Regions from separate parts of the Pseudoalteromonas sp. T1lg65 genome, predicted to be linked through region 2. Evidence: predicted binding sites of a transcription regulator. Region 2 holds the regulator's gene; each other region holds the start of a gene.

Region 1 (7,699 bases), 540 kb from region 2:
TTGGGAATAGAAGAATTCTTGCTCATCCACTTCTTTAGCCTGAGTGTGATGACGAATGTATACTACTTCTATATCCTTGTAGGTTCTTGTTAAGAATTGATAAAGCAAGATATAGAAGCGTTTAGCCATATCTTTGGTTGCCTGATCCATGGAACCGGACACGTCCATCAAGCAGAACATGACTGCTTTACTTGTAGGGTGGGGCCGCTTTTCATAATTTCTGAACCGTAAATCATAGTTATCAATAAACGGAACTGCTGATATTTGTTGCTTGAGCAATTCGATGCGTTGCTCTATGTCATTGATTTTTTGTTGAGGAGGAACCGGCTCAGCGAGTAACATGGCTAACTCAGCTTCAAGCTCTCGAAGTTCTCTGCGTTTACTCGACGTCATTGCTATCCTTCTGGCCATCGAGCCCTTTAGTGAACGAACAATATCAAGGTTACTTGGCATACCATCGTTACAAAAACCCGCACGATGTGATTTCATTTGTACCAATTTATCTAGCTGACTTTGCTGTAAATTTGGTAGTTCAAGGTCCTCGAACAGCAAGTCAAGATACTCGTCCTTAGATATCGAGAATACGAAGTCATCTTGGCCCTCACCCTGATTACTGGCTTCGCCTTCACCAGAACCTCCACCGCCTTGTCCAGAAGGTGGTCTTTGAATTTTATCCCCAGTAGTAAACTGATCATTGCCTGGATGAACGGTTTCTCTGTTGCCCCCTTTACCTTGTCTAAAATTAGGCTCGGTTATATCTCTTTGCGGGATAGAAATACTTTCGCCACTTGAAACATCAGTTACGCTTCTTTTATTGATGGCCTCGGAGACAGCTTTTTTTATCTGTTTTTTATAACGTCTAATAAAACGCTGCCTGTTCAAGGTACTCTTATTTTTGCCATTGAGGCGTCGATCAATGAAATGCGCCATACATCACCCCTCTAAATGCCAACCTTTACTGCGACTTTCTTACCCTTAGATACCATTCAGAGAGTAGGCGAACTTGTTTCTGGGTATAACCTTTCTCAACCATGCGATTGACAAAGTCTTCGTGTTTTTTCTGGTCTTCAGCAGAAGTTTTTGCATTAAATGAAATCACTGGCAGAAGGTCTTCTGTGTTGGAGAACATTTTTTTCTCGATTACGGTTCTCAGCTTTTCATAGCTAGTCCAAACTGGGTTGTCGCCGTTGTGGTGTGCTCTCGCTCTTAGTACAAAGTTAACAATCTCATTACGGAAATCTTTGGGGTTCGAGATACCCGCCGGTTTTTCAATTTTTTCTAGCTCTGCATTAAGAGCTGATCTATCGAATAGTTGGCCAGTATCTGGGTCGCGATACTCTTGGTCTTGAATCCAAAAATCTGCGTAAGTTACATAGCGATCAAAAATATTTTGTCCATATTCGGAGTAAGACTCAAGATATGCAGTTTGTAGCTCTTTACCGATAAACTCGACGTACTGTGGTATCAAATAGCCTTTCAAATGACTTAAATAGCGTTCTTGTACTTCGGCGTTGAATTGTTCACGTTCAATTTGTTGTTCAAGCACATAGAACAGGTGTACTGGGTTTGCGGCTACTTCACTGTGATCGAAGTTAAATACACGAGACAATATTTTGAAGGCAAAACGAGTAGAAAGCCCGTTCATCCCTTCGTCTACACCTGCATAATCTCGATATTCTTGGTACGATTTTGCTTTGGGATCTGTGTCTTTGAGGCTTTCACCGTTGTACACTCGCATCTTCGAATAAATACTTGAATTTTCAGGCTCTTTAATTCGAGAAAGGGTAGTGAACTTAGCAAGAGTTTCTAACGTACCAGGTGCACAAGGTGCATCTCTTAACTCACTGTTTTGAATTAACTTATTGTATATTCTGACTTCTTCAGAGACCCTCAAACAGTATGGTACTTTAACGATATAAACTCGGTCCAAGAAAGCTTCGTTATTTTTGTTGTTTTTGAACGTTTGCCACTCTGATTCATTTGAGTGCGCTAAAATAATCCCACTAAATGGCAACGCAGAAATCCCTTCAGTTCCGTTGTAATTACCTTCTTGGGTTGCAGTGAGCAGAGGGTGCAACACCTTTATTGGTGCTTTAAACATCTCGACAAATTCCATTAAGCCCTGATTTGCAAGGCAAAGTGCGCCAGAATAAGCATACGCATCTGGATCATTTTGAGCAAAGTGTTCCAGCTTTCTGATGTCTACCTTACCGACTAATGCTGAGATATCTTGGTTATTCTCATCGCCAGGCTCTGTTTTGGCAATAGCGACTTGATCGAGTATTGATGGGTAACGCTTTACAACAGTGAACTTGGTGATGTCTCCGTTATATTCATGAAGCCGTTTGGTTACCCAGGGAGAAACAATGGTTTTTAGATAACGTTTCGGAATGCCGTATTCTTTTTCTAATAAATCCCCATCTTCCTGTTGATTAAATAGACTTAGCGGGTGATCGTTTACAGGTGAGCCTTTAATGGAATAGATGGGTACTTTTTGCATTAAGTATTTTAGCTTTTCGGCAATGGATGACTTACCACCACCAACAGGACCCAATAAATAGAGTACTTGTTTGCATTCTTCGAGTCCTTGCGCTGCATGTTTAAGATAAGAAACGATTTGCTCAATCGCATCTTCCATACCATAGAAGTCGTTGAATGCAGGGTATCGAGCAATTACTCTATTTGAGAAAATTCGACTTAATCTTGCATCTTTAGAAGTATCTACCATTTCTGGTTCACCAATTGCCATCAACAGCCTTTCGGGAGCACTGGCGTAGGCAGATTTGTCTTCTTTACAAATCTCTAGGAATTCCGCAATGGTGTATTCTTCTTCTTGTGCGGCTTCATATCTGGCCTGATAATGTTCAAATATCGTCATAACGACCTCCAATAAGCTTAAGTGCTTGGACAGCGGATCACCGGAAAAGAAAGGGTTATTTAAAGCTTAGTAGCGATATCGAATATTTCCCAAAAAAAACTAGATAATTTATAGATTAATGATAAATGTGAGGCACAAAAAAGGGCGCTGTTGCGCCCCATTATTGCATTGATGCAGATAGTCTGACTTATGCTACATTGCTGTTAGCAAAATCCCAGTTTACTAGTGCCCAGAAGCCATTTAGGTAGTCTGGACGAACGTTACGGTAATCAATGTAGTATGCGTGTTCCCAAAGGTCCACAGTCATAAGAGGTGTAACGCCTTCTTCTGTAAGCGGAGTGGCTGCATTTGAAGTATTAACGATGTCTAAAGATCCATCAGCTAATTGCACTAACCAAGTCCAGCTAGAGCCAAAGTTGTTAACAGCTTTGTCATTAAACGCTTCTTTAAATGCTGCAAAAGAACCCCATTTAGCATTGATTAGTTCTGCTACTTTACCAGTAGGTTCACCGCCACCATTTGGTGACAGGCTGTGCCAATAGAAAGTGTGGTTCCAAATTTGTGCAGCATTGTTGAAAACGCCACCTTCAGAGCTACATACGATCTCTTCCAATGACTTACCTGCAAAGTCAGTACCTTCGATTAGGCCATTAAGCTTAACTACGTAAGTGTTGTGATGCTTGCCATGGTGGAATTCTAGTGTCTCTTTTGAGATGTGTGGCTCTAGAGCATCAATTGCGTATGGTAGTGACGGTAGTTCAAATGCCATGTTAATCTCCATTTTTTAGGTTAGTTTGCACTCAACGCACCGAAAGGTAGCCTATCAGAGGATACTTTTCTATACGTTGTGCTGATATAGTGATACTATAATTCCCGACTATTTTACTCAAGTTTTAGCAAACAGCAATGGATGCCAGTAACTTATTGGTGTTAATTGCGTGTTCAATATGAACTTAAAGATTTTGACTGCTATCGTCATTGAGAGGTAATTAATGGAAACGATTGACAAGATTAAACAACAGATAGCCGAAAACCCGATCCTGCTTTATATGAAGGGGTCTCCAAAACTTCCAAATTGTGGATTTTCAGCTCAAGCTTCACAAGCACTTATGTCATGTGGTGAGCAATTTGCTTACGTAGACATTTTATTGAACCCTGATATTCGTGCTGAGTTACCTCACTATGCAAATTGGCCGACTTTTCCTCAACTATGGGTTGAAGGAGAGCTAATCGGTGGCTGTGACATTATTATTGAAATGTTCCAGCGTGGTGAGTTGCAACCGCTGATTACTGAAACAGCGGCAAAGTACAAAAAAGCTGAAGAGCAAACAGCTGAATAACGCTATGTTGCAGCAACGTTAGGTTGCTGCATTTTTTCATTTCAACACTTTCCATCCGTACGATTGTCAAATTTCTCATTTAGTGCAGCAGAGTAGTAACTTTCCTGCCTAGTCAATGGCACAATTCTATGTATCGCTTTGCCGATATGGACTTAATCAAAACCAACCTATTCCTATGTTTACGTGGGCGTAAACTTCAACACGCTCGTGGTTATCCTCTTGCGCTGATCAAAGTTCATGTTTATTCACTTTTTGCATTTACAGAACTGACGCCGGCGATTAATAGATGCAATCTGTGAATAATTATTCATATTTTCCGATTTGGATTTTACGCTTACGTTAACGTTACACCTGTGGTTTTTAGAATTGATCGCTGTTGACACCGGTATCAATCGGTTTTTTTGACAAAAAATTTTCATAAAAATGATGTTTAGTTATAAAGGAAGTGTTTTTATGAGTATTGAGAAATATTCAAGAGCGTGAATAGCTATTCATTTTTGTGTTGACTCAGAATCTAAAGGGAGCTAATTTTGAATATCTGCCAGCAGTCTGTCCGTGACTATTACAATCTGGTAGTTGTAGCAAGGGGAGGAGTCCATGTTATACGACTCAAAATTAGAAAAAGATAACTGCGGGTTTGGTCTGATAGCACATATCAGTGGCCAAGCGAGCCATAAATTAATACGTACTGCGATAACTGGCCTTGATCGGATGCAACATCGAGGCGGTATTTCAGCTGACGGTAAGACTGGTGATGGATGTGGATTACTTCTACAAAAGCCGGATAGCTTTTTTCGCGCGGTAGCAGCTGAAAACGGTTGGCATATTGGCAAAAATTACGCTGTAGGAATGATTTTTCTGAATCCTGAAGCGGAGCTTGCGAAAAGCGCCATGCAGGTGATAAGTGAAGAATTAGAAAAAGAAACACTGACATCTATTGGTTGGCGAGAAGTACCAACTGATCCCTCGATGCTTGGCCCAATCGCCAAAGCACAATTGCCTATTTTCAAACAAATTTTTGTCGGCGCTCCCGAAGGTTGGCGGCCAAAAGATTTAGAGCGTAGATTATATATTGCACGAAGAAGAATTGAAAAACGCTTAGAGCAAGACGAGCAATTTTACGTTTGTAGTCTGTCAGGGTTAGTTACCGTTTACAAAGGCTTGATGATGCCTGCGGATCTGCCAACATTTTTTAAAGACTTGGCTGACATTCGTATGACCAGTGCAATTTGTGTATTCCATCAACGGTTTTCTACCAATACTCAGCCACGTTGGCCGTTAGCGCAGCCGTTTAGATATTTGGCGCATAATGGGGAAATAAACACGATTCAAGGTAATCGGCAATGGGCAAGGGCTAGAGCATACAAATTTGCTTCACCGCTATTACCAGATCTACAAACAGCGGCACCTTTTGTTAATGAGCAAGGCTCTGACTCATCAAGCCTAGATAATATTTTAGAGTTGTTTTTAGCTGGTGGCATGGACTTATTTAGAGCCATGAGAATGCTTGTACCACCAGCATGGCAAAAAAATAGAGCGATGGACGAAGATCTTCGCGCATTCTATGACTTCAATTCCATGCATATGGAACCGTGGGATGGTCCAGCTGGGATTGTCATGTCCGATGGGCGCTTTGCAGCGTGTAACTTGGATCGTAATGGGCTGCGTCCTGCGCGTTATGTCATCACCCAAGACGGCTTTATTACGCTCGCGTCTGAGGTTGGTATTTGGGATTATGAAGCCGATGAGGTCATTGAAAAAGGTCGTGTGGGTCCGGGAGAACTGCTAGTCGTAGACACTTTGCATGGTAAAATTTGGCAGTCTGACGAAATCGACCAAGATCTAAAATCTCGCCATCCTTATAAAACATGGCTGGAACAAAATGTTAAACGATTAACACCATTTGAAGCATTAGATGAAAAAGCCGCAGGGCAACGAGATCTGAGCGATGAAGCTTTACTGGTTTATCAAAAACAGTTTGGCTATACCAATGAAGAGTTAGACCAAGTTATCCGCGTAATGGGTCAAAATGGTCAAGAAGCAACAGGCTCTATGGGAGATGATACTCCATTTGCGGTGTTGTCCGAGGGGCATCGTTCAATCTACGACTATTTCCGTCAAAAATTTGCTCAAGTTACCAATCCACCCATTGATCCGCTGCGTGAAAATCACGTTATGTCATTGGCGACTTGTATTGGTAGAGAACAAAATGTCTTTAATGAAACGACCGGACATGCTAAGCGTTTGCAATTCGAGTCGCCAATATTGACGTTTTCTGATATGCAGCAGTTGCTTAACGCTGACGATGCGCATTACAGCGCTTGTAAAATCTCTCTTATTTACGATGCCGATGAAGACTTACAAACGGCTATTTTAAGAGTCGCTGATGAGGCAGTAGCAAAAGCAAAAGCTGGATGTGTGATGTTGGTGTTAAGCGACCGTGAAATAGAACAGAACAAAGGCGTTATTCCCGCCGCAATGGCCGTCGGAGCAGTACAGCAGCGATTAGTTAACGATAACCTTCGTTGTGACGCAAACATCATCGTCGAAACCGGCTCAGCCAGAGATCCTCACCAATTTGCTGTGTTACTAGGGTTTGGAGCGACGGCGATATATCCATTCTTGGCATACGAAACCTTAGTTGCCATGAGTGACAAGAAGATAATAAGGAAAACTTATCGAGAAGTAACCCTTGCTTATCGCGGCGCAATCAACAAAGGCCTTTATAAAATAATGTCAAAAATGGGCATTAGTACCGTGGCCTCATACCGCTGCTCTATGTTATTTGAAGCTGTGGGTTTGTCTGAACCTATTGTCGACTTATGCTTTAAAGGTGTAGTGAGTCGTATCAAAGGCGCTTGCTTCGAGGACTTCGAGCAAGAGCAACAGCTATTAAATAAACTGGCTTATAGCAAACGCAAATTACTATCTCACGGTGGCCTACTAAAATATGTGCATGGTGGAGAATATCACGCCTATAACCCTGATGTTGTGCAATCATTACAAGTTGCTGTGCGCTCAGGTAACTACCAAGATTACTTAAAATATGCAGCGTTGGTTAACAATCGACCAGTCACTAACTTGCGTGACATGATGAAGCTCAAGGAAGCCTCGCAGAGTATTTCGGTTGACGAAGTAGAGCCCGCAACTGAGTTGTACAAACGCTTTGATTCAGCTGCGATGAGTATCGGTGCGTTATCTCCAGAAGCCCATGAAGCGTTGGCTATAGCGATGAATCGCTTGGGAGGATGTTCCAACTCAGGTGAAGGTGGTGAGGACAAGCTGCGTTTTGGCACTGAGAAAAACTCCCGCATAAAGCAAGTTGCTTCAGGTCGTTTTGGTGTCACACCGCACTATTTAAGAAGTGCAGATGTTATTCAAATTAAAGTGGCGCAGGGCGCAAAACCAGGAGAAGGCGGGCAGTTACCCGGTGAAAAGGTCACGCCATATATCGCCAAGCTCCGCTATTCGGTGCCGGGAG
Region 2 (7,699 bases):
GAAACAATTAATTAGCGCCTATTCGGAGCAAGACTTGGTTTTTGTTTGTGCCGTAGATATCTGCCGGTTTTCAGACCTGAATACAGCAAAAGGTAAAGAGTTTGGTGACAAAGTGCTAGAAATAGTCGCTAAGCGCCTAAACAGAATTGTCGATGAAAGCTTTACTGTCGCCCGCCTGGAGTCAGATAAATTTGCAGTTCTAGCTTTTGAGGCAGAAAGTAGCCCTTTTGAAGCATCATTGTATAAATCACTTCCTCCCGCCATTTCTGCAGCATTCGATAGGCCTTTAATAATTAATAACCAAAAGCTGCATATTAATGTGAGAGTTGGTGTGGCTTGTTCGCCGCACGACAGTAACCTTGCCCCAGTGTTATTAGAACAAGCGTTAATGTGCAAAAAATTGTGTGCCAACAACTCACATTCATGCGTTATTTATCACAGTGATGCAACCGACGAAAACCCATCGCGCCGTTATGAACTGGAACAGGAGCTCAGGCTAACTTTAGGGAGCGATGCATTCTCTCTTGTCTATCAACCTATTATTAATGCCCAAACCAAAGAACTCGTCTGCCTAGAAGCATTATTAAGGTGGCGCACACCAAGGTTAGGTAATGTTCGTCCTGATGAGTTTATTAGTGTTGCAGAAGATACAGGGTTGATTATTCAATTAGGGAATTGGGTATTGGATCAGGCTTGCAAGCAAGCTAAAGCTTGGCTGGGGTTACGTGAAAAGGCCCCTATTCCCATAACAATAAACTTAGCAAGTCTGCAACTCATGCAACCCAATCTGGTTTCAACCATCAGTGAGTTGTTGGCAGCCCATCAGCTCCCAGCAAACTGTATTCAGCTTGAAGTGACTGAAAGCAGTATATTGTCAGATATCGACAATGCAATCAGTAACATGCGCAAAGTATCAGAATTAGGAGTCAATTTCCTACTCGATGATTTTGGTACAGGGTACTCCTCATTGAGTTACTTAAGAAAGTTACCAACAAAAAAATTAAAGTTAGACAAAAGTTTTATTACCGATATCGTCGAGGACCAAGACGCCGCCATCTTAGTACATGGCATCATTTCGCTCTGTAATTGCCTTGAAGTTGATGTGGTAGCGGAAGGTGTTGAGACAAATAAACAATTAGAGTTACTAGAGCTTTTTGGGTGTGATTTAATTCAAGGGTACTTGTTTAGCAAACCACTCTCAGCGCAAGAGATTTCGACACGATTTGCCGCTGGACAATTCATATTTACGCCTCACGAAACAGAATCATAAATCTTCAATATAAAAACGGCAGTGGATTATCACTGCCGTTTTAACAAGAATTGCTGATTCCATTTGGGCGATTACGCCATGAAATCAACGCCTTCTTTAATGTCTTTTTCAAGTGTCGCAAGCATATCGTCTTTCGCTTTTTGCTCGTACGCGCTTAGCTCACCGTAAGGTAGGAGCTCTTCAACGCCATTTTTACCAAGACGAACTGGCTGTGCAAAGAAAGTCGCATCGCCTGTATTGCCTTCAACGTATGCGTACTCAATCACGTCTTCGCCTTGCAAGCCTTTAACTAGCGAGAAGCAGAAGCGTGCTGCCGCAGCACCCATTGAAAGTGTCGCAGAACCGCCACCCGCTTTAGCTTCAACCACTTCAGTACCCGCATTTTGGATACGCTTAGTTAGAGCTTCAACTTCTTCGTCAGTAAACTCAACACCTTCTACCTGAGAAAGTAGTGGTAGAATTGTTGTACCTGAGTGACCACCAATAACTGGTACTTTAACTTCAGATACATCTAGGCCTTTAAGTTCAGCGATAAAGGTTTCAGCACGGATAACGTCAAGTGTTGTTACACCGAATAGACGCGCTGGATCATAAGTACCTGCTTTTTTGAACACTTCAGCAGCGATTGGCACAGTGCCGTTTACTGGGTTTGTGATGATACCAACAAATGCTTTTGGACAGTTTCTTACGATGCCTTCTGCTAGTGTTTTAACGATACCAGCATTCACGTTGAACAAGTCTGCACGGTCCATACCAGGCTTACGAGGCATACCAGCAGGAATAACTACGATATCAGCGCCAGCCAGTGCTGGGTCTAGATCGTCTTTACCATAACCTGCTACTTTAACTGCTGTAGGGATGTGAGATAAGTCAACTGCAACACCTGGAACAACAGGTGCAACGTCGTATAGCGCTAACTCAGAACCAGCTGGTAAACCGTTTTTAAGCAATAAAGATAAAGCTTGACCGATACCGCCAGCGGCACCTAATACAGCAACTTTCATTAGAATTCTCCATAATTTGAAGGTGGAATTTAGTGTGGTGTAAAGATAATGAAAAGCGGCCCTAAACACAAATTAATCACGGTTATTTTCAAGATAATTTCGACTAGAGTTGTAAAGATAGTGACACTTAGCGTTATTATCCTTTAACAACTTAACACTCAGCGACAACAGCTGTGTGATTGACGAATGACTCAATCACATGTTCGGGACCAAACTTGGGAAAGCGCAGGCTTTTGTGTAAAATCAAGTAACTCGTTAGTAAAGAAGAAAGACTATGCAAGCGCAAGAAAAACAAGAAGCTCTTATCAAAGCATTTAAAGCCATTCTAAAAGAAGAAAATTCGGGTTCTCAAGGTGAAATAGTCGACGCGCTAAAACAACAAGGTTTTGATAACGTTAGCCAGAGTAAAGTATCGCGGATGCTGAGTAAATTTGGTGCAGTCCGAACGCGTAACGCCAAGCAAGAAATGGTGTATTGTCTTCCTGCCGAAATGAGCGTACCTACCGCCAAAAGTCCTCTACGTCAGCTTGTGGTAGACATCATGCACAATGAAATGATGATCATCATTCGTACCAGTCCTGGAGCGGCTCAGCTAATCGCACGGTTACTTGATTCATTAGGCACCGCAGATGGTGTATTGGGCACAATTGCAGGCGATGATACGATTTTTATCGCGCCAGCAAAGGTATCGGAAATAGACGTCACACTAGAAAAAGTCAAAACGCTTTTTGATAACGTATAACCCACCCTTGCTTCTTACCTAAATGATGGGGTTTCATCAACAAGAGGCCCCGTTAACGTTTATTTCCTCACGCTTTTCACAATAACGCTGTGAATAAATGTTTGACATATTATGTCGAAACGTGCCAAATTTAGATACAACAAACATTCGCAAATCAACATAGCGCTTTATTTGATTAATATAGAATAACTTGGTACCAAGGGATGAGTGTGCTGTTATCGATATTTATTATCTTCGTTCACCATTCTAGACTCTGGCCTGCGATGACTAAAAGACTAAGCAAGTCATAAGCCAATCGAGCTATTCTCTGGGCAATTAGCCTTTGAGTTTGGCAAGTACAAGGTTCCAAACCAATTTTAAGTAGCACTGCTAGCTCCCCAAAGAAATTGGTGAAACGAAGCCAGTATTTGCTGAACCGTTGATTGACTGCACAGCGCATAACACTTGCGCTGAAAAAGGCTTCAGGAGAGCTTATGGAATTTATCAACACCATTTTTACTTTTCCAACCGTGGTATTTTCTACCTTACTGCTGGTTGTTCTACTGTTTTGGATTATTGCCCTTTTAGGCTTTGCTGATATTGAAAGTTTTGACACAGATGTAGACACTGATATCTCTTCGGCAGGTGGAAGTTCAGCTTGGCAGGTAGCTTTTGGCGGTGTGCCAATCAGTATTTCAGTCAGCTTTATCATACTGTTAGCTTGGACAGCCAGCATATACATCCACCAGTTTTTTGCCTATTTGTTAGGTAATGGCGTGATGTTCTATCTGATGGGCTCCGTATTTATCGTGGCAAGTCTGGTTGCAGCATTACCACTCACTGCATTGCTAATTCGTCCGTTACGACGCTTCTTTAACAACCAAGAAGCCACCTCTAAATCCTCCTTGGTTGGTTTGGAATGTGTCATAGCAACGTCAAAAATCACCGCTAATTTTGGTCAAGCTCGCGTTTTTATTAATGGCACAGAACAGCTTGTAGAAGTACGCAACGATGAAGACAACGAGTTTACCCTAGGCGACACCGCTTTATTAATTGAATTCGACTCACAACAACATTGCTACACCGTAGTCGCAAAACCTTGGTAAGTCGCATCGGCGATACCAATTACATCAAGAACAGCTCTTCGGTAGCGCAAAGTCTTTACTAAGAGCACAGGAATATACAACGATAACTTAGGAATAGTCATGGAGTTCTTAAATAACCTCGGTCCGGTACTCACTATTGCAGCTACCGCACTCATTATCATTTTTGCCATTTTATTATTAATCGGTAAATTTTACCGCAAGGTCGAGCAAGGCCAAGCGCTCATTATCAACAAAATGAAAAGCGAGCCAGATGTCACAACAACGGGCGGTATCGTGCTGCCGGTTATTCACAAAATGGAAGTGATGGACATCTCAACCAACCGTATGGTGCTAGAGCGTCGTGAAGGCAGCGGACTTATCTGTAAAGATAACATTCGTGCTGACATCGCTATTACGTTTTATATCCGCGTTAATGAGAATAAGCAGGATATCTTGCGTGTTGCAAAACAAGTTGGCTGCGCGCGCGCTTCGGCACCTGAGACATTACAAGCTTTATTCGAAGCTAAGTTTTCTGAAGCACTGAAGACTGTGGGTAAGAAAATGAACTTCGAAGAGCTATTTACCCATCGTAATGAGTTCAGAGACGCCATTAAAGAAGTGATTGGCCAAGACTTATCTGGCTACACCTTAGAAGACGTTGCTATTGACTATCTAGAGCAAACGTCTATCGAAAAGCTCGACCCAAATAATATCCTTGATGCCGAAGGTATCCGTCGCATCACAGAAAAAACCGCTACGCACAATGTTGAAACCAATCAGCTTAAATGCGATGAGCGCGCACAAATAGAAATTCAAAATCAGGCTGCACTTGAAAAGTCACTTGAGATTGAGCGCCAAAAAGAAGATGCCAGCGCCAGACAAAAACGTGAAATTGAGTCTGTTCGCGCACGAGAAGCCGCGGAAGCAGAGCGAGTAAAACAAGAAGAGCGCCAAAAATCAGAAGAAGCTCGCTTAAAAGCGGATGAAGCACTGGCGATTGCTGAGCAAAACAAACAGCGGGAAATTGACGCCGCTGAACAAAACCGCTTACGCCTACTGGCGATTGAAGAAGAAAAAGTAGCTCGTTCAAGACAAATTGAAGTGATTGAGCGTGAACGCGAAACGGAAATTTTACGCATACAGAAAGAAAAAGCGCTGGAAGTTGAGCGTAAAGAAATTGCCGATGTACAACGTGATCGCATGGCGGTTGAAAAGACCGTTGCTGAAGAACAAGAGCGCATCAAAGACGTACAAAAACTAGCTGAAGCCGAGCGTGATAAGCAAGCGTCGATTATCCGCGCGCAAGGTGAAGCTGAAGAAGCTTTGGTTAAAGACATTGAAGCTGCTAAAGCCCAAGAGCAAGCCGCAGAATTCAAAGCCAGAGAAATGGAAAAAATGGCTGAAGCAGAGCTGCGCATTGCAAATCAACAAGCTGAATCTAAGAAGATCCTTGCAGAGGCTGCTAAAGTTGAGGCCGCAGCAACAGGTTTAGCTGAAGCTGAAGTCATCAAAGCAAAAGCGGAAGCCAACGCCAAACAAGGCGAAAGTGACGCGCAAGTAATGCAGCAAAAACTAGAAGCTGAAGCACGTGGTAAGCGTGATATTGGTCTGGCAGAAGCTGAAGTACAAACAGCCATGGCCGATGCCATTGAAAAACAGGGCGAAGCAGAAGCAGCTAATCTTGAGCGCAGAATGTCAGCGGAAGCAAAGGGCCTAGAAGAAAAGCTACAAGCGTTAAATGCCATGAGCAAAGAGGCACGTGATTACGAAAGCTTTACTCTACAACTGAATCAGCAAAGAGAGTTAACCTTAGCTAATATTGCCGCAAATAAAGACATTGCAGCACACCAAGCGCAAGTCATGGCCAAAGCGCTGAATGACGCAGATATCAACTTTATGGGTGGTGACGGTCAGTTCTTCAGTCAGTTTATGAATGCCATTACGTTAGGTAAATCAATCGATGGCTTTGTGGGTGAAAGTAAAACCATGCAAACCATGTTTAAAGATCATCTAAATGGTGAGCGTAACATCATGGACGACTTAAAAGGCGTATTAGCGGGCGCGAGTAGCTCTGCTGAGACCATGAAAAACCTTAACATGAGTAAGTTTTTCCAACAGCTAAGCAGCAGCTCAGACGCTGAAAAGCAGCAACTGCTAAACCTGCTTGGAGGCTCATTTAACGGCAGTGTAAAACACACTGAACCACAAGAGTAACCCGACCTATGTCGACCAGCGTTGATTGGCTGGTCGACATTTCAGCTAATTGATTTTTATTCATTTCCTTTATTGCCCATAGGATAGTACAGCATGACGGATTCAACGCAGACAGAGCGCGCCCTAGAACAAGACTCTTATCAACTTATCAAGCGCCGGTTGAGTAACTTTGGCAGCGAATTAAAAACTCATGTCGATAGCATCAACAACCAGCGCATAGAGGTGTTTGGCAGCACGGAACTAAAAGTAAAAGGTCGTGCTCGCGTTCGCACCGAACATAACTGTGTTGCCCGAGACATTGTACTCATTGGTGATAAACTGATTTTTGCGTACAACGTGCTATTGGGTTTAAAGCAAAACACCAAAGTCAGCGATGTATTCAGCGTACAAAAGTTACATTTAGTTGATGACCACTATGAGATAGAACCGTATCCAAGTGAAACCAAATTTCTCACCAATCAACGCTTTTTGCGTGATTTTGAAGAACTTTATACCTATTACAAAGAAACTCGCTTTCAACACTTATTTGTGCAAAACAACAAGCTATTTGCGTTATTCCAAATTGGTGAAAAAATTTCTGATGTACGTGTATTCCAATGGCAAATTGCTGCAGATGAAACTCTTGAATACATAGATAATCGCGGTGAAAGAGAATTAAAAGCCACCGCTAATTTTGATTTTGAGTGGCAAAAAACCGACCGCAAAGATCACATTGCAGGCCGTCATCCTCACGTTAATATTGCGGATAAAGTCTTTGTTGAAATATCCGCGGGCAAGCTCACTGTAAAAATTGAGAACAACACCGAAAGCGGCGAAGGTATTTATCAAGAAACCGTTGAAGACAGCGCTCAGTCTTTATCAGACAGTAGTATGTATTACGCCGAAGTCGGTGAGCTAATCTTATTAAAAGTACTGCCCTACCGAGAAAAACAGTGGCGCTACTTTATTTATAATCACAGGACGCAACAGGTAATTAGACAAGATGCATTGGGCAATGCCTGTATTCAGCTGCCCGATGATCACGGCATTATATTCCCCGGCGGTTACTACTTACAGTCTGGCCAAACTCGCTACTTTGATGATCAGTTAGATAATTTACTTTTCCACCGCCAGCTGAAGTCACCAAACGGTGAAGACGTACTGTATATTTTTTACGAACAAAATGAAGGTAAATACGCCCTATTTGCCTACAACATGATCGAAAAGAACTTACAGAATCCCATTTATTGTCATGGCTATGGGATTTATGACGACGGTATCGCACTTACCTTTAAAGCTGAACAAGAGCCGGAACGTGTTCACCCAATTCAGATCTGGCAAAGCCCCTTTTATAGTAGTGAATTTGCAGCAAAAGCACCACGTGCCACAGGGCTGCTAGGCACGATTGGCAACCCCGACTTAGTGC
Region 3 (7,699 bases), 1.2 Mb from region 2:
AATACTAAAGCTTAAACTCTTAGTTAAGTTGTTAAAGCCATGGAGTTTAATTTTGTCAAAGGGCTTGTTCACGATAGACCCACCTTAAAGCAAAAAATCTGCGCTGCAGAAATAAAAGTTCGCGGATTTTATACGAAATTAGCGCCATGAAAAAGCGTTATTTTTCGTCAATTTCGATCACCTCGTGGCTATGGGTAATTTCTACTGCTTTTTCAAGCATTAAGGCTACAGAACAATACTTTTCTGCAGACAAACTCACGGCTCTTTCTAGGTGCTTTTCTGAAACATTGCGGCCTCGAACCACAAAGTGTAGATTAATTTTAGTGAACACTCTAGGGGCAGTCTCAGCACGCTCGGCCGTTAGTTTCACTTCTACGTCTGCAATGTCTTGACGGGCTTTTTGCAAAATACTTACAACATCTACCGACGAACAGCAACCTGCCGACATCAATACCATTTCCATAGGGCTTGGAGCTGCGCTGTCAGATCCAGCATCAAATACAACATTGTGGCCTGATGCAGAACGGCCTATAAATGTATCCCCTTCAACCCATTTCACACTTGCTAGCATAATCTTCCTCTATAAACGACGAGCACCGCCTTTTGGCGGTGCTTTAAAACGACAATTAGATTGTGCCAGTCTAAACAGCTGAGTCAAACAGGTTTTTCACCAAACCCGCAAACTCTTCAATAAATTCTCTTTGCTCAACTGTGACTTGTTGATCAACAACACTAGACAGCACCTCTTGAAGGTCATAGACAATACCATCTACCTCTCGAACAATCATGCTTCGCTGTTCAGTAGTTAACTCTGAGTGCTGTTCGCAGATTTTTATCACATGCTCAGCGATCACATCTTCAATCAGTTCCATTACTTTAGGCGCACCAGGTTTGATTTCTCCCGGTTTTTCAAACAAGGCTAGGTTTTGTGTCAAATACATGACTAATTCATCATACCCTTGTTTATCCAATACCATACTTCGCTCACCCGAAACTATCAAAGACATCTCCTATGATTTAAGCAGAAAGTTTTTTCGAATGCTACTTTTGTAGCCAACTAGACACAAAAAAGCAGCCTAAGCTGCTTTTTTGACAACAATATTATTGAGGCGTACTCAACAATAAGTATTTTAATCTAAAGACAAACCTGGGCTCAAGCTTGCAGGTAAAGTTACCTTTTCTAGCTCCACTGAAGCTACTGGATATGCACAATAGTCAGCTGCATAGTATGCGCTTGCACGGTGATTACCTGAAGCGCCGATACCACCAAACGGTGCAGCACTTGAAGCCCCCGTAATTGGACGGTTCCAGTTTACAATGCCGGCACGAATGCGACGTAGAAAATGCTCGTAGTCCGCTTCATTATCGCCAAGAAGACCTGCTGATAAGCCAAAGCTAGTTTCATTTGCTTTTTCTATCGCTGAATCGAACTCTGTATAGCGGAAAACTTTTAACAGCGGGCCAAAATGTTCTTCATCTGGGAATTCTGAAATGTTTGTACATTCAATGATCCCTGGGGTGACAAATCCAGTACCTTCTGTGTGAGTCAGCTCGATTAACGACTCTCCCCCAAGCTCAACAAGTTGCTGCTGCGCTTTTACCATACCTGCTGCCGCTGCATTTGAAATCATAGAACCCATAAATGGCTGGTCCGCATCATCAAAGTTACCCACTTTGATTGCTTTAGTTGCTTTGATAAGTTGTGCAAGAATCACATCGCCCTGCTCTCCTGCAGGTAGGAACAGCTTCCGCGCACAAGTACAGCGTTGACCACTTGAAATAAACGCTGATTGGATAATGTCATGCACAGCTGCTTTTGTGTCTGCAACATCTTTCACGATAAGCGGATTATTTCCCCCCATCTCCAACGCCAAAATTTTACCAGGTTGGCCAGCGTATTGTTCGTGCAATAAGTGACCGGTACGAGACGAACCTGTGAAGAACAAGCCATCGATACCCGCATGAGACGCGAGCGCTTTACCCGTTTCAACTTCGCCTTGTACTAGGTTTATCACGCCAGCTGGCAGACCCGCTTGTTGCCAGTATTTAAGTGTTAATTCTGCAACGTAGGGAGTTAACTCTGATGGTTTGAAAATGACGGTATTACCAGCGAGTAGTGCAGGAACAATATGTCCGTTTGGTAAATGTCCAGGGAAATTATATGGACCAAACACTGCAACTACACCATGTGCTTTATGGCGGATCACAGCACGACCAACTGGCATTGGGTTTTCAACAACACCAGTACGTTCATGATATGCTTTTTCAGAAATCGCTATTTTACCAACCATTGCACCGGCTTCTGTACGCGTTTCCCAAAGTGGCTTACCCGTTTCTTTAGCAATCGCAACAGCAAGCTCTTCGCTGTTTTCTTTTAATACTTCAGCAAAACGCTTGACGATCTCTAAACGGGATTCAAAGCTCATATCACTCCAAGCGTAAAAAGCTTGGCGCGCTGATTTGACCGCTGAGTCAACTTGTTCTGCAGTCGCTGACTGAGCGGTCCACAGTACTTCATTATTTGCAGGGTTTATGGAACTAAAGCGACTACCTTGCCCCTCTAGCCACTCACCGTTTATCAATTGTGCAGCATGTGTTGTCATAATTTGTTCCTACTTTTAAATCTTAGTCAGGCTTACAATATCGCCTTCTGCAACGTTTAGTGCCGCCGCGACGTGCGGAGCCAATATAACGTCACCGCTGTCGTCAGTCAGATTAACCTCAATAACTGACGCCCTGTAATCGACCAGTCTATCATTTGCGATCATCACAGGATATCCCCCTGTGCTGTCGCCGATTTTTACTTTGCGCTTCTCGATGTTGCGTACTGTACGAATATTGTCGACTTTTGCCTCAACAGTTGGACCTGCATCGAAAATATCAACATAACCGTTAAAGGTGAACCCTTCATTTTTTAACAGTTGGATTGCTGGTCGAGTATTGTCATGGACTTGCCCTATCACCGCTTGCGCTTCTTTACTAAGCAAGTTCACATAAATGGGGTACTTCGGCATCAATTCGGCAATAAATACCTTCTGACCGATACCAGTAAGATAATCCGCCGTCGGAAAGTCCATCGAGAAAAAATGTTCTTCCAACCATTGCCAAAATGGACTTTCGCCATTTTCGTCAGATACCCCTCGCATTTCCGCAATCACGGTTTCTGCAAAGCGAGCTCGATGGGCATTGATGAATAAAAAACGTGAGCGTGATAGCAACTTGCCATTAGGCCCTTTTCTATATCCGTCTTTTAAAAACAAGGTGCATAGCTCAGTTGCTCCAGTGTAATCGTTACACAACGTGAGAATATCCACAGCTTTGTAAACATCGAGTGTACGAGAAGAGTGGATCACTTTGCTCAGGTGGTAATGATAAAACGCATCATCTAAACCAACCGCTGCTTCAATACCGCTTGTACCTACAACTTCACCAGTATCGCTGTCTTCAAGTACAAACAAATAACCTTCATCAAACGGCTTATCGGCATCTTTACCAAAGGAAGCAACTGAACGCGCTATTTTCTTCTGCAGCAGCTCTTCATTGACAGGTAATGAAGTAAAGCCATGACCTGACTCATGAGCAATGTTTAAAAGCGCTGGATAATCGCTTTCTTGGATTGGGCGAAGGATCATCATGAGCCCGCTTACTCCTAAAAATAATGGGTAACAACAGGGCTGCAAAAAATTGTAGCCCTACTTTGGCAATTAAGCGTTATTTGCAACGACCGCTGCGACCGCTTTTTCAAAACGCGCCATACCTTCACGAATATCGGTTTCAGGGATCACAAGTGAAGGGGTAAATCTCACTACGTCAGCACCAGCAACTAATGACATGACGCCTTGCTTAATACCTTCGACCAAAAACTCTTTTGCTTTGCCTTGGTATTTTTCTGAAACAACACCACCTAGCAACAATCCTTTACCACGGACTTCTTTGAACACGTGGTGCTTATCGTTAATTTCAGCCAGCAACTCACGGAATAACTTTTCTTTAGCTTTAACACCAGCCAATACTTCTGGAGTGTTCACAGTGTCAAAAGCAGCTTCAGCTACAGCACAAGCAAGTGGGTTACCACCATAAGTAGAACCATGAGTACCTACTTTCAAATGTACTGCTATTTCTGTTGTAGTGATCATTGCACCAATAGGGAAACCACCACCCAACGCCTTAGCTGTGGTTAAAATATCAGGAGTTACACCTAAACCTTGATAAGCATATAAGTCGCCAGTACGACCAACACCCGTTTGCACTTCATCAAAGATAAGCAAAGCATTGTGCTTATCACACAGTTCTCGCACACCTTTCACGAATTCCGATTCAGGTGAAACGATGCCACCTTCACCTTGTAAAGGCTCCATCATTACTGCACAAGTTTTGTCTGAGATAATCGCTTCAAGTGCAGCTAAATCATTATAATCAGAGTGGATGATGTCTCCAGGTTTTGGTCCAAAACCATCTGAATATGCAGCTTGGCCACCCACAGTTACTGTGAAGAAAGTACGGCCATGGAAACCTTTATTGAAAGAGATGATCTGTGATTTTTCAGCACCAAATTTATCTAGAGCCCAACGACGAGCCAACTTCAATGCGGCTTCATTTGCTTCTGCGCCAGAATTTGCAAAGTAAACCTTTTCTGCAAACGTCGCATCCGTCAGCTTTTTCGCTAAACGTAGCGCTGGTTCATTGGTCATCACATTTGATAAGTGCCAAAGTTTCTCGCCTTGCTCTTTTAAAGCACCCACTAAAGCCGGATGGCAATGGCCTAAACAATTTACAGCGATACCACCTGCAAAGTCGATGTACTCACGACCTTCCTGATCCCATACGCGAGAACCTTCTCCTTTAACTGGTATTACAGCAGATGGAGCGTAGTTTGGAACCATTACTTCATCAAACAATTCACGATTGATAGCCATGTTATTTCCTCATATTTAGCAAGTGACATATGTTAGGAATGCATTATCTCCGAACCTAACTTTGGGTAAACTGAATTCTTTGCATCTGAATTCAGTTTGAGATAATTATGCACTGATTATCGAGCACAACTCGACAAAGTACATTCCTAACGGCACAAAATTTATTCGCTCATTATTTCAGAAAATCTAGGATTTGTCTCACCTTGCGAAACTTCTCAGCCCTTGATATTCAAGGGTTTAACATAAAATTTCACGCCGAGTGAATAACTATTAAATATCAGTTTTAGTGGCAAGCGGCATAATGCTTACTCGAGGCTGATTCTGCTAAGCTTATGCCTTGAATGAATAGTCGCAAAAAAATTTGCTTACTTTTTATAAAATTTTCAGCTGCAAACTGTGGAACGAGCATTTTTCAAGCATCTCTCGCATTTCCGCTGTTAAACCTAAATGACTAAACCACACTTCAGCTTCATCATCCTCAATTAAATTACTGTCTTTTAAAACAAGGTATTGAGCGTATCCATAAGCTTTAACCATGACCTGCGTCATTGGTAATGGTTCGGCGATTTTATTATGCATTTTAGGTAGATAAATTTGCGCGTACTCTTCCATTGGTGCGTTTAGAGGCAAGTATTTTAATTCCATTTTTTCAATCAACTTGCGAGTCAACACAGCTGAACGTTCAAGCATCAAGTTTCTCAAAAACAAAGGGTCTGGCGACAACTCTAATAATGCTGTGTGTAGATCCTTTTGCTGTTTATCCCTTGCGATTTGTACCTTACTTTGCCAAACCTTCTCAAAGGTCCTTAGGTACAAACGGGCCAGTGCAATTTTCCCCAAATCGAGCAGCATACCAAGTGTAAAAGCATGATTTTCATTAGCACCAAACAAAGGCGCTAACTCTTTGGCAGCAATAGCGGTCGTCATGCTCAGATCATGCATCTTCCTTTTCATAAGTGTAAAAGGTTCAGTGGAATGTGGCATCCAATGACGCATAGAAAAGGTTGGGACTACAGTTTGGAGGTTTTCAAGCCCTAAATAACGCAAAGCTAGCTTAGGACTGTCAACCGTCACAGTAGTGCCTTTACTGGTTTTTTTTCGATATTGCGGCAAGTTCACCAACGCAACCAGTTCTCGCCCAAGCCAACTTAAATCATTGACTAAAGGCTCTAATCGCCCCACTGATGCGGAGCGGACGCATAGAAGATCCAAAATAGCAGGAACAGAATCTTGAATACCAACGACTTCGCTGTATATGGTATCAAAATCGTCTATTTGCTTGTTGATTGCCGTTTCGATCACTGAATGTAAGTGCTTGCTGGCTTTCGCGATGTATTTGTGATGACTGGTGCTGGACTGCTTGCGCTTAGCTGCTGCTGCAATTTCAACCTCGAGCAGAGTGCGCTTTTCTACTTTTTCGCCGTAATTCGCATCAAACGTATGAATATAGCCGATTTGCTGCTGAGCAAAGTTCAGACTAATGAGTAAGTCATGTGCACGCTCTGCGAGTGCTTGTGCCATTAGAGTTTGCTTATTATCTTGCGTCATGCATGCTTCTTTATATTGAGAATGGAGCCAAATAAGGTACTTTACCCTGCAATTATTACGACTGAGTTTATCCAATTATCGACAACAAAGAATCTTTCTCATCTAAGCTTACGCTCAACAGCCAAAAGCTCATCCATTATGTTGATAAGGATTCTTTCACTAAACTTTAGAAACGTTTTAGAAAGTTATCAAGTAAAGACAGACCATGCTCCGTCAGAATTGCTTCCGGATGAAACTGTACCCCTTCAAGTGCTAAATCATCACTGAAGATCCCCATGATTTCATCGATTTCACCAGTCTCAGTGTTTGTCCACGCTGTAGTTTTCAACGCGCTTGGTAGGGTGTCTTTATCAATAACCAATGAATGGTATCGGCACACAGAAAAAGTAGACGGTAAACCTGAAAACGAGCCCATACCGTTATGATAAAGTGTCGACGTTTTACCGTGCATTACCTCTCTTGCTCTGACGATGCTCGCCCCCATTTCTTGCGCGATGGTTTGATGACCCAAGCAAATACCCATAATGGGGATTTCACCTTTAAATTGACGTACCACTTGCAAGGAAATACCCGCTTCATTTGGGCTGCAGGGGCCGGGGGATATCACTAAATATCTGGGGTTAAGCCGTTGAATGTCTGTCAGCGATACTGCGTCATTACGTTTTACAAGTACATCTTGCCCCAAACGCTGAAAATATTGCACTAGGTTATAAGTGAAAGAGTCGTAATTATCGATCATTAACAGCATGGAAACTTCACCATAGATCAAGTATTGGAAGAGTCTGTGGAATACAGGGTAAAGGGGCACCGATAAGATGCCCTTTTGAGAGCGTTAACCGCGAGGTATAAAGCCCACTGCATCATAAACAGCTTTCAGTGTAACCTCAGCTCGAGCACTCGCTTTTTCCGCACCATTACGCATGATTTTATCAAGTAGTGGACGGTCTTCACGGATCTCTTTAAATTTCGCTTGAATCGGCTCCAACATATTAACTACAGCTTCAGCTGTATCTTTCTTTAAGTGTCCATACATCTTGTCTTCATATTCAGGCACTAGCTCTTCAATTGAACGCTTGGTAGCAACACTCAACAAAGTGAGTAAGTTCGATACGCCTGGCTTTTCTTCTCTGTCAAAGTAAATACGCGCTTGTTCATCAGAGTCTGTTACTGCTTTTTTGAGTTTTTTCTCAATCTTTTTCGGCTCGTCGAGCAGCATTACAAAACCGTTCGGGTTC

What was found. Region 2 encodes ArgR, which controls arginine synthesis, uptake and breakdown. Its sites were predicted from a motif close to ANTGAATANNTATTCANT; they were not measured.
Region 1: a site for ArgR is predicted at 4,697-4,714, ahead of gltB (glutamate synthase large subunit). Genes of this name have one in related genera too.
Region 3: a site for ArgR is predicted at 5,175-5,192, ahead of ACSLBF_RS16170 (aspartate aminotransferase family protein). Genes of this name have one in related genera too.

Annotation. Positions count from the first base shown of each region.
Region 1 covers NZ_CP196837.1:1,482,062-1,489,760, forward strand. The annotation lists gene ACSLBF_RS06370 (YeaH/YhbH family protein) at 1-930, opposite strand, end outside; gene ACSLBF_RS06375 (PrkA family serine protein kinase) at 956-2,878, opposite strand; gene ACSLBF_RS06380 (Fe-Mn family superoxide dismutase) at 3,066-3,647, opposite strand; gene ACSLBF_RS06385 (Grx4 family monothiol glutaredoxin) at 3,871-4,218, shown strand; gene gltB (glutamate synthase large subunit) at 4,816-7,699, shown strand, end outside.
Region 2 covers NZ_CP196837.1:939,052-946,750, reverse strand. The annotation lists gene ACSLBF_RS04010 (sensor domain-containing phosphodiesterase) at 1-1,270, shown strand, start outside; gene mdh (malate dehydrogenase) at 1,342-2,274, opposite strand; gene argR (transcriptional regulator ArgR) at 2,549-3,016, shown strand; gene ACSLBF_RS03995 (DUF1449 domain-containing protein) at 3,490-4,101, shown strand; gene ACSLBF_RS03990 (SPFH domain-containing protein) at 4,201-6,294, shown strand; gene ACSLBF_RS03985 (DNA repair ATPase) at 6,388-7,699, shown strand, end outside.
Region 3 covers NZ_CP196837.1:3,632,894-3,640,592, forward strand. The annotation lists gene speD (adenosylmethionine decarboxylase) at 1-72, opposite strand, end outside; gene ACSLBF_RS16150 (OsmC family protein) at 158-571, opposite strand; gene ACSLBF_RS16155 (DUF3802 family protein) at 642-977, opposite strand; gene astD (succinylglutamate-semialdehyde dehydrogenase) at 1,131-2,603, opposite strand; gene astA (arginine N-succinyltransferase) at 2,619-3,635, opposite strand; gene ACSLBF_RS16170 (aspartate aminotransferase family protein) at 3,705-4,916, opposite strand; gene ACSLBF_RS16175 (HDOD domain-containing protein) at 5,289-6,464, opposite strand; gene ACSLBF_RS16180 (anthranilate synthase component II) at 6,631-7,212, opposite strand; gene trpS (tryptophan--tRNA ligase) at 7,297-7,699, opposite strand, start outside.